Regions from separate parts of the Pseudoalteromonas sp. SG44-8 genome, predicted to be linked through region 2. Evidence: predicted binding sites of a transcription regulator. Region 2 holds the regulator's gene; each other region holds the start of a gene.
What was found. The regulator FliA, encoded in region 2, starts transcription of late flagellar genes. The targets are predictions, from matches to a motif close to CTAAAGNTNNNNNNNNNNNNGCCGATA.
Positions count from the first base shown of each region.

Region 1 (3,547 bases), on a different contig from region 2:
GCTACTTTCTCATTCTCGCCTGATGCTGTTTTTATATAAGCGCTGAGTTTTCCATAACTACTAAAGTTGTTATGTCGTTGCAGTTGAACTTGAATTTGTGGCTTGCTTTGATTGCTATTTTTTATAATATTTGCCTGAGTTATCGTAACCTCAGGTTGCTCTGGCTGTTCACGATAAATAACTGGAATACTAAAGCTCATAATCATATTGATCTGTATTCCTGATTTTTGCTCTTTATTTTCGTTAGGTAGAGCCTGAAATAATAAGTGCGAGCGGTATTCGCCTTGCTGCAAATCTTTTGGCTTTCGAATTGCAATTTTAACAGTTTGTTTTTCACCTGCTGCTAAGGTCACTTGCTTAGGGGATAAACGTGTCATTGGCGATAAACTGTTTTCGGTCACTTGCGCTAAATTATTATAACCCCCACCTGGTAAAGCTTGTTTTTCACTCCAGACTACTCGGTACGTACGTTGTTCATCAGAATTATTGATCACCGTGACTTTAGCACTACGCTGGCGTTCATCAAAAGTAACACGGGTAGGTGAAATCAATAAGTTTGCCAAGGCCATTTGGCTAAAAAATGCTGTTAGTAGCACACACATCACTGTTAATTTATTGAACATCTCAGTCCTTAGTAGTCAATCGAAATTTCTAGGTTAGTAGTTGAGGAGTAGTCGCCATCGGAATAGCTTTTACTACTAGGTTTTGTTATTAATGTGCCGCCTATAAACACTTTCGCCTCACCTAAATCATCAGTGATGGTAGATTTTGGAAAGCCATTAAGACGTACTTCAAAATCGGCGCTGCTGCTACCCTGTGCGTTGTGCTGTAAGGTTACAGAATTAACTAATTGCATAGTTAATTCTGTATGTGCAGGGAAATCGGTTAGTAATAGCTCAGCAGGTCGTCCTTTCTCTAGTACATAAATTTTACCCATAGTATTTATGTCACCGTTCGCTTTGATTATCACGGAACTAACATTACTGTTACTTGGTATGACTAACGTGCCAAAATCAAGCGACTGTTGCTCTATGGTATTTGCGAAATGGTTAGGGCTGTAAATTAAAATACTTACAGCCACTGCATAAGGTAAAAGTCGCACTAGAAGCGATTTAATAAGCGACTTCGATTTGGAAATCACCAGAATAGACTCCATCAGCATAATCTTTAGAAAACGCTGCTGAATCGGGTGTACTAAGTGTCGCTCCTATATTGAACGATACTGTTCCATCTGTAGAATCAACCATTAAATTAGGTGTTCCATCTGTATAAGTTTCGTTTTCATTAGGGCCTGAAGTAATTACATAAGTCCAGTTCCCAATAGTAAAGTTTGGCCGCCCATCATCTTTAGTTCCTTCATATTCTAAAGTAGTTTGTGTAGGGCTAATTATTTTTAATTGTGCATTCTTAACCGCTTCAGATACAGTAAAAGAAGCGGGAACTCCATCATCAATGATCGAAATTGAAGCATCTGTACCTGTAGAGCTACTAGTAGAGACAGGACTTGCAGCTGGTAATGGATTAACAACTATACTCGCAACATGAGTGCCAGATAAATCTGCAACTGCACGGATAGTACCAAAGCTTAAATCATCATCCTTGTCTAATTTAACTGCATTCTGCACAGTTACTTCGGCACGGAATGTAGAAGTAGTAGACACCGCACTAAAAGATATAGCTAGAATACTCACAGCAAGTATTGGAAGAGATCGTTTCATATTAAATCCTTATAAAAATGGGGCATTACCATAAAGAGCCCCTATCATAAGATTTATCGGCAATTAGAACAATTACTTTAAGATTAATTACATAAAAATCAGATAAATAACTGGCTTAGTTAAAGTGGCTCACCAACAAACGGAGCACTCAGGCATTTTTGGCCTAAACTTTGCGCTAAAGAACAAAATAGATTGGCCTCAGTATAATTTTGAAATGGCCCAACTCGTAACCCATACATGGTAACACCTTTATTTTGACGCTCAGTCATTACAAAATCTAATTGGCTAAATGCCTGTGGATATTGCTGCTGTAACTTTGTTATTTGCGTTCTCACTCTTTGCGGTTTTAAATACAGCCCAAGTTGCGCGCCTGGCAGTGAATTGTTATACAGTGGCTGGGGGCGGTTTTCGATAGTTTTTGAGGAGTTAGCAGTATCAGGGGTCTGTATTTTTTCAGCATAATGAGCCTCCGTAACATTATCTTCGCGAAGCACCGCTGGGTTTTCTGCAATATCAGTTTGAGAGGAAAGTGCCATTATTAATAGTTGCAAGTCTTCCTCCATCGCAGCTAAACGAGTAATACTCTCTTGTTGCGAGTGCCATTGCTGAACATACTCTTTGACTTGTTGATCAGAAATTAATGCAGGCTGCTGTTCCACCGGGTTAGCATTAATACTACTGCACCCACTAAGCCAGACAGTTGCTGTAACCAACACTGTGGTATACCAAGCTTGCTTTTTAAAACACATCATCTGTTAGCATCACAAAATAAATAATGCCATATTATAAGCAAAGTCAGTGCCAGTTTCAGGATTTTTAAGCAATAAAAAAGTGCCACTAAGGCACTTTTATAAGTTAGGCTCAATAAATGAGCTTAAACTAAGGTTTTAATAAAATCACTTAGTTCATCTTTAAATTCATCACGACGCAGTGCAAATTCAATAGTAGCTTTTAAATAGCCCAACTTACTACCACAATCATGACTACGCCCTTTTATCGCATAAGCAGCAACAGATTCTTTTTCCATCAACATAGCAATTGCGTCTGTTAACTGAATTTCGTCGCCGGCGCCTGCGGGAGTTTTTGCAAGTAATGGCCAAATATTTTTACTTAGCACATAACGACCTACCACAGCCAAATTTGATGGTGCGCTATGCACAGGAGGTTTTTCAACCATATTAAGGATCGCTGCGCTTTGCCCTTGTTCAAGCTTTACGTCGCCTAAATCGACCACACCAAACTTATCAACATCCTGCATAGGCACAGGCTCAACCATTATTTGGCTTTCGCCGTTTGCATTAAAGCGAGTAATCATTTCAGCTAAATTATCTTTTTGAAGATCGCTTTCAACGTCATCAATAATTACGTCTGGTAAAATAACCACAAACGGTTCGTTACCAATAATCGGCGCAGCGCAGTTTATTGCGTGCCCTAACCCTTTTGCTTCACCTTGGCGAACGTGAATAATTGTCACATCTTTTGGACAAATAGCTTGTACTTCAGCAAGTAACTGACGCTTAACCCGCTTCTCTAGCGTTGCTTCTAACTCAAAGCTGGTATCAAAATGGTTTTCAATAGAGTTTTTACTAGAGTGAGTCACTAATACAATTTCTTTAATACCCGCAGCAACCGCTTCATTAACTACATATTGAATCAAGGGTTTATCTACAATCGGTAACATCTCTTTTGGAATAGCTTTAGTAGCTGGCAACATACGGGTGCCAAGTCCTGCAACTGGGATCACTGCTTTCATTATTCTCTCCTTAAAACTATGATGCTTATTAATTGTTACACTGAAAACGGGTATTTAATTGCATCGTGGCATTGAT
Region 1 covers NZ_JACJEQ010000014.1:5,896-9,442, forward strand. The annotation lists gene H5163_RS12285 (molecular chaperone) at 1-623, opposite strand, end outside; gene H5163_RS12290 (DUF4402 domain-containing protein) at 632-1,102, opposite strand; gene H5163_RS12295 (DUF4402 domain-containing protein) at 1,113-1,718, opposite strand; gene H5163_RS12300 (SPOR domain-containing protein) at 1,838-2,470, opposite strand; gene galU (UTP--glucose-1-phosphate uridylyltransferase GalU) at 2,593-3,471, opposite strand; gene H5163_RS12310 (thymidylate synthase) at 3,507-3,547, opposite strand, start outside.
Region 1: a site for FliA is predicted at 1,773-1,799, ahead of H5163_RS12295 (DUF4402 domain-containing protein). Genes of this name have one in related genera too.

Region 2 (3,547 bases):
ATCACGAGATTCTTTATCAATAATTGGCCCTTCAGGGCCTGCAAGTGTATTTTCAGCAGGCGGTTTTTCAATGACTGGTGCTATTGTTTTTGTTTCGCTATCATCTTGGCTACCAAATGCTGTCAACAAGTGGATCAAGCTGTCTTCTACTTCTCTAACAAGCTCTATCACTCGACGGATCACTTGACCTGTTAAATCTTGAAAATCTTGTGCCATCAAGACATTGGTCATGAGTCCTTGCAACTCATCCGTTTTAGTTTGCGAGCTATTCATGAACTTATCTAAGCTGTGGCATAATGTTTTAAACTCACCTAGCTCAATTTCACGATTCATTAAACGATCCCAAGTGGGTTTAATGTCTGAAATATCATCTGCAAGCTGTTGGGCAATTGGTAAACTTGCTTCTACAGCATCCATGGTTTTATTAGCAGCGTTCTCTGTCATTTCCATAACATAGTTTAGACGCTGCTTAGCATCGGGGAGTGCGTCTTTGGTCAAATCAGCTAAACGTGTATCAAGCTCAAAATTTTTCAACGCATCATGAAGCTGACGCGTAAGTTTGCCTACTTCGGCAAATAATTCTGATTGCTCTTTTGACGCCGCATCAATAATTAACTGATCAGCTTTATCTTGTTCACCATTTTCAAGGTAAACCACAAGCTGCCGGGCTTGTTCTAAACTGATCTGAGGCGCAGCTGGTGCTGACATAAGCCTCTCCTATTTATTTAACCTAAACGCTCAAACACTTTTTCCAATTTGGTTTTCAGTGTTGCGGCTGTAAATGGTTTAACGATATAGCCGTTAACACCAGCTTGTGCAGCAGCAACAATTTGTTCTTTTTTAGCTTCTGCTGTTACCATTAAAACAGGGATGTGTTTCAGGCTGTCATCGGCCCTGATAGCGCGCAAGAGGTCAATTCCTTGCATGCCAGGCATGTTCCAATCTGTTACTACAAAATCAAATTCTTGATTCTGCAACATCGGTAAAGCTGTTGAGCCATCATCAGCTTCTTGTACATTTGTAAAACCCAAATCTCTTAACAGATTTTTGATAATACGTCTCATCGTCGAAAAATCATCAACAACAAGAATTTTCATGTTTTTATCCAAAACATCCTCCGGTGAGGTCTGAACCTATATTTACTTACTACTAGTTAATCCAGTCATTGATTTTTGCTTTGAGCTTAATCATCGCCTGACCATGTATCTGACTCACACGCGATTCGCTTACATCGAGTATATGTCCAATCTCTTTTAAATTCATTTCATCATTATAATAAAGCGACAATACTAACCCATCTCGTTCAGGTAAAGATTGTATAGCTGTTAATAATGATTGATTAAAACGTTCATTTTTAACGTTATTAAAGGGCTTGTCTAGTGCTAAATCATGTCCCACTGGTGTGATAACATCTTCATCAATTCCCAAGTCTTCTATACCTAAAACCTTACTTGAATTTACATCACTAAGAATATGATGGTACTCATCTAGCGTAATATCAAGTTTTTCAGCAACTTCACTATCTTTAGGTTCTCGATTCAGGCTGCTTTCTAGCTCACTAATCGCTTCAGCAACTCTGCGGCTATTACGGTGCACTGAGCGAGGAGCCCAATCACCTCGGCGCATTTCATCCAGCATCGCACCACGAATACGAATGCCTGCAAAGGTTTCAAAGCTTGCACCTTTAGTCGCATCAAAGTTTTTTGATGCTTCAATTAACCCTATCATCCCCGATTGAATCAAATCATCGAGTTGCACACTCGCGGGTAAACGAGCGATCAAATGACAAGCCACTTTTTTAACTAAAGAAGCATGTCGCTCAACAATCACATTTAAATTTTGTGTCGATTGATATCCCATCGCTTTATTCACCGATGCCGTCATAGTTAGCCGTTTACTAATTTTTCTATGAAAAATTCTAAATGGCCAGATGGTTGATTAGGTATAGGCCATTTAACTGCTTTTGTCGCTAATGTTTTAAATGCAATTGCCGCTGGAGAATTTGGAAATAAATCAACAATTACTTTTTGACGACGAGTTGCTTTACGCATGTTTTCATCATAAGGGACTGTTGCAACCAATTCCATTGAGACATCCAAAAAGCGATCCGTTACTTTTGAGAGCTTAGCAAATAGTTCGTGGCCTTCACGCATACTGCGCACCATATTAGCAACTATTTTAAACTTATACACACCATGCTCACGACTCAACACTTTGATTAATGCATAAGCGTCGGTTATTGAGGTCGGTTCATCACATACTACTACCATGACATCTTGCGCTGCGCGCGAAAAACTTAATACCATGTCAGAGATACCAGCAGCAGTATCAACAATTAATATATCAAATTCGGTATTCAACTCACTAAAAGCACGAATTAATCCAGCATGTTCTGATGGTGAAAGTTCCACCATACTTTGTGAGCCTGACGTCGCTGGTACTATTTTAATTCCTGCAGGCCCTTCAACTAAAATTTCATCGAGCTCACATTCACCTGATAGTACATGAGATAGATTACGTTCAACCCGAAGCCCTAACATCACATCACAATTTGCTAAACCCAAATCGGCATCCAGAACTAACACTCGGTTTCCGAGCTGACCCAACGCAATCGCAGTGTTAAGTGAGACGTTAGTTTTCCCTACGCCACCTTTACCACCTGTTACAGCGATAACTTTAACGCCGTTATTATTGTTTTGACTCATTTTACGCAGGCCACTTGCTTGATCTAATACTGTGTTAATCATACATCCCTACTGTGCTTGACGCTACTGCTTGGCGTCGTGAATGTTGTGCTTTTGTTCTTTTTAAATACAATTGTTCTGCTTTTTTTACTAATTTCTCTGCATTGGCGACCCGAATGTCCTCTGGAACGCGCTGACCGTTAGTAAGATACCCTATTGGAAGGCGATTTTGAATCGCTATACTAATAATCTCACCTAAACTTAATGATTCGTCTAATTTAGTGAAAATACAGCCACTTAATTGTACCTTCTTAAAATGTCTTACGGTTTCTTGTAAAACATTAATTTGTGCGGTCGCACTGAGCACTAAATAATTGCGAATATCGACACGTTGATTACGCATTAATGTATTTAGCTGCTCAGTTAAACGTAAATCACGTTGGCTCATTCCCGCGGTATCTATTAATACTAGACGCTTATTTCGTAAATGATATAAAACTTCTGCTAATTCATTGGCATCTTTAACTTGTTTTACACCACAACCGATGATCCGGCCATAAGTAGCTAACTGTTCATAAGCGCCAATACGGTAAGTATCAGTGGTAATTAGCGCAACTTTATCTGCACCATATTTTTGTGCGCCAAGGGCTGCAAGTTTTGCCACGGTTGTAGTTTTACCTACCCCAGTAGGACCAACAAGTGCATATACCCCGCCTTGGCGAAGGATTTCGTTATTTGTAGTATGCATTTGGTTTTCAACCATTTGCAATAGTGCTTGCCAGGCTTGCTGACGTGACACATCGTCCGGAATAAAGCAGGCCATTTGCTCTGCAACTTCACTGTCGATACCCATTCCAACTAAA
Region 2 covers NZ_JACJEQ010000007.1:105,824-109,370, forward strand. The annotation lists gene H5163_RS08185 (protein phosphatase CheZ) at 1-708, opposite strand, end outside; gene cheY (chemotaxis response regulator CheY) at 726-1,109, opposite strand; gene H5163_RS08195 (RNA polymerase sigma factor FliA) at 1,150-1,860, opposite strand; gene H5163_RS08200 (MinD/ParA family protein) at 1,887-2,747, opposite strand; gene flhF (flagellar biosynthesis protein FlhF) at 2,740-3,547, opposite strand, start outside.

Region 3 (3,547 bases), on a different contig from region 2:
ATTGCAGGTACTACACCGACGATCGGTATCGTGGTTAATTCGCGAAGCGCGCTCAGTGCTGAAGTAGATGCGGTATTACAAGCAATAACTAACACATCAACGTGTAATTGTTGTGTTTCTATAAAAATTAATAATCCGGTGAGGCGCTGAATTATGGTTTGTTGACTCAGCTTTCCATAAGGTAGGTAGGCGTTATCCATAAAATAACTATAACGGCCATCAGGTATGTATTGCTGAATATGCTTCAGCACTGTGGTACCACCAATGCCCGAATCAAAAACCATGATATGAGGTGACAAACAACTCGCTCCTTATAATAACTAAGCTGAGCAGTTTGCCACGCGGTATACTGAAAATAAAGCTTATGCTTCACTCTCTAGTGCTGCTGAGCGCAATTTATTCATTTGCTCAAACATTGATTTTGTATAGTCGACTAATTTGCCTATTTCCTCTTGGTCTTGATTTAACCATTGTAAAATGCCTGACAGTTCATTTTGCAAACCAAGATCACCCGCTTTATTAAAGGCATTTTTTAGATCGTCATTAAATGGAGCTATTTTTTCAGCCACAGCTTTCTCTGGTGTTGGTTTATTCTCTTGATAGCCTTTTATTGCTGCAAACGTTTTAGTTTGCTTTAAGTCCATTGAAAACGCGACTAGCTGTTCGTTGCCTAAGTTGAGCTCTTGTGCTTGTTCAAAGGCTTGTTCCAAATCACCACCAAAAAATGTTTTACTAACATTTTGCAAGTCTTCCATCATTGCATTAATAGCCTTTTGTTCATCTTCGTTTAAGTCACCATTTACTGACATGCTAAATGATAACTCCCGCGATTGTGATGATGCACTGGCATAGCCTTCATTTTGACCATTACGCTGATAACTACTGGCTGATTGCTGTTTAAATGCATCAGCAAAACTAATACTCACCTCGTCACCTTCTGCAGTGGTGAAGTTATACTGAGCATTATTACTTAAACTTAAATACTGTGCTTGAGTAACACTGACAGAATCCGGTTTAGGGTTAAATAAATCCTCTTCAAACTCATCCAGGCCATTAAAAATACCTTCTTTGGATTTTTCTATGCCCTGCTCAATTTCGTCGTTTAGAATACCGGTATCTTTTAATTCACCATAAGCATCATCAATACCTGTTTGCACACCTTTGCGTGCATCACTAAGCATACCTTTGAGTTTTTCATTATCGGCTCCATTGACTTGCGCTTTCTTAACGGCACCAGTTACAAAGTCCAAAACGTTTTTGACGATTTCTTCAAAATCAAATAGTGGCTTGTCTTTTTTCTCTTCCGCGACAGGTAAGCCTAAAGCCTCAGCCATTTTGTCACCTAACACTTTTGCTGCTAATTCTTTACCACGTTGCTGGTAACTATCTTGAGGCGACTGTATTGTAGGTTGCTGTAATGCAGCTTTGTTACTGTATTTATTGACGTTGTTGTTTGGAACAAAGCCAAAGTTGCCAATTTTCATGATCCGACTCCTATTTTTGCTTACTTAAGTATCGGCCCAAAAATAAATAACTAAAGTAAAATGTACAAAAAAACAGCATTTGCTATTACTCAAAATTAGGGCCTGTTGACCTTTAAGGATTAAAATTTGTTCAACCTCGGGGCGATTTAATCGCGGCGCGAGATTTGTAACCTAGTGGGCTAAGTAAAAATTGAGCAACAAAGAGTTAATCGCCCCTAGGCAGAACCCTTCGGGCAGCGCGCGTTTGGCATTTATGCTACGTTATCGCCTATTTATGGGGAATAACCACACTACATAGGCTCTGCCTTGCCTAAAAACCAAACGCACAGCTGCAAAATTAACCTAGAAAGATAAACAGACCCTAGACAAATAATCCCTGCCCCCTACAATAGCGCCGATAAACAGCATAATGAAATAAGGTAGTAGGTAATGGCGGTTATAAAGATCGATACAACAGGATACGACGCACAGTTAAATGAAAAAGAGCAACGTATCATTGCGCAATTCCAACGCTTTGGTGTTGAACAATTAGAAGTCTTTGCCTCTGAGCCAATTCATTACCGTCAACGCGCTGAATTTAGAGTATGGCACGATGGCGATGAGTTATTCCACATTATGTTTGATCAAGCCACCAAAGACAAAATCAGAGTCGATGTGTTTGACCCTGCAGCGCCGCTAATTGGGGAAGTAATGCAGGCAATGATCGATAATCTTAAAGGCTGTGAAGTCTTGCGTCGTAAATTGTTCCAAATAGATTATCTTTCTAGTTTAAGCGGTGAGATTTTAGTGAGTCTGCTTTATCACAAACCACTCGACGAAGAATGGCTAGCAGCTATCAAGTCACTAAAAGAATCATTGAGTGAGCGCTTTAAAATTGATTTTATTGGGCGTGCTCGCAAACAAAAAGAAGTACTCGGTGATGATTTTGTTACTGAGCGTTTAACAGTTAATGGCCAGCAACTTATTTACCAACAAGTTGAAAACAGCTTTACGCAGCCAAATGCTAAAGTAAACATTAAGATGCTGGAGTGGGCACAAGACTTATGTAAACCACTAAAAAATGATTTACTAGAGCTCTATTGTGGTAACGGTAACTTTTCAATTGCCTTAGCTGGTTCGTTTAATCGTGTATTAGCAACCGAAATTTCTAAATCGTCAGTACACTCAGCGCAGTATAATATTGCTAAAAATAACGTAACTAACTTAGATATCATTCGTATGTCGAGCGAAGAGTTTACTCAAGCTATGAAAGGCGAACGAACCTTCTCACGTTTAGAAGGGATTGACTTAAGCAGCTATGATTGTCAGACCATTTTAGTTGATCCGCCGCGCGCAGGCATGGATACACTAACATGTGATTTGGTGGCTAACTACGAGAGTATTATTTATATCTCATGTAACCCTGATACGCTAGAGCGTGATTTAGAGCACCTAACTCGCACTCATGAAGTTAAACGGTTTGCGATTTTTGACCAATTTCCATATACCCACCACATTGAATCAGGGGTATTTTTACAACGTAAATTGTAAAGTATCTATGCCAGTGCTTTTACTAGCGCTGGCATTTGCTGCTCACTAAAGACTTTAATACCATTCTTTTCTAATAGCGAAGCCGTTAATCCCATTCCAACCACCTTAATACCACTGTGCGAGCCATCGTAAATTGTATTACGACCACAAGAAGGACTTGATTCCTTTAATAGCGCAAAACGAATATTGTACTGTTGGCAAAGGCGTAATGCTTGTTTTGCACCTAGCTGAAATTCCGGTGTCACATCATCACCAGTATTGGTAATCACTTTACCGTTGACGATTTCAGCAGGATCTCTAGGAGTGGATAAACCACCAGCAATCTCAGGACAAAAAGCGACTATACGTTCCTGCTGCTGCCATGCGATAAGCTGAGGATGGAGTAACTGTTGTCCGCTACCATCGTAGCGCACGGGAGCACCAAGTAAGCAACTTGAAACCAGTATTTTATGCATTTCTTACCACCTGCAACAAAAAAGCTCCGCGTACGGAGCTTTTTTACAATAAACACTAAACCGCTCTATTTAGCAGCT
Region 3 covers NZ_JACJEQ010000042.1:1,279-4,825, forward strand. The annotation lists gene murI (glutamate racemase) at 1-299, opposite strand, end outside; gene H5163_RS19750 (DUF5610 domain-containing protein) at 363-1,484, opposite strand; gene trmA (tRNA (uridine(54)-C5)-methyltransferase TrmA) at 1,914-3,014, shown strand; gene H5163_RS19760 (DUF523 domain-containing protein) at 3,020-3,469, opposite strand; gene H5163_RS19765 (thiol:disulfide interchange protein DsbA/DsbL) at 3,535-3,547, opposite strand, start outside.
Region 3: a site for FliA is predicted at 1,514-1,540, ahead of H5163_RS19750 (DUF5610 domain-containing protein). Genes of this name have one in related genera too.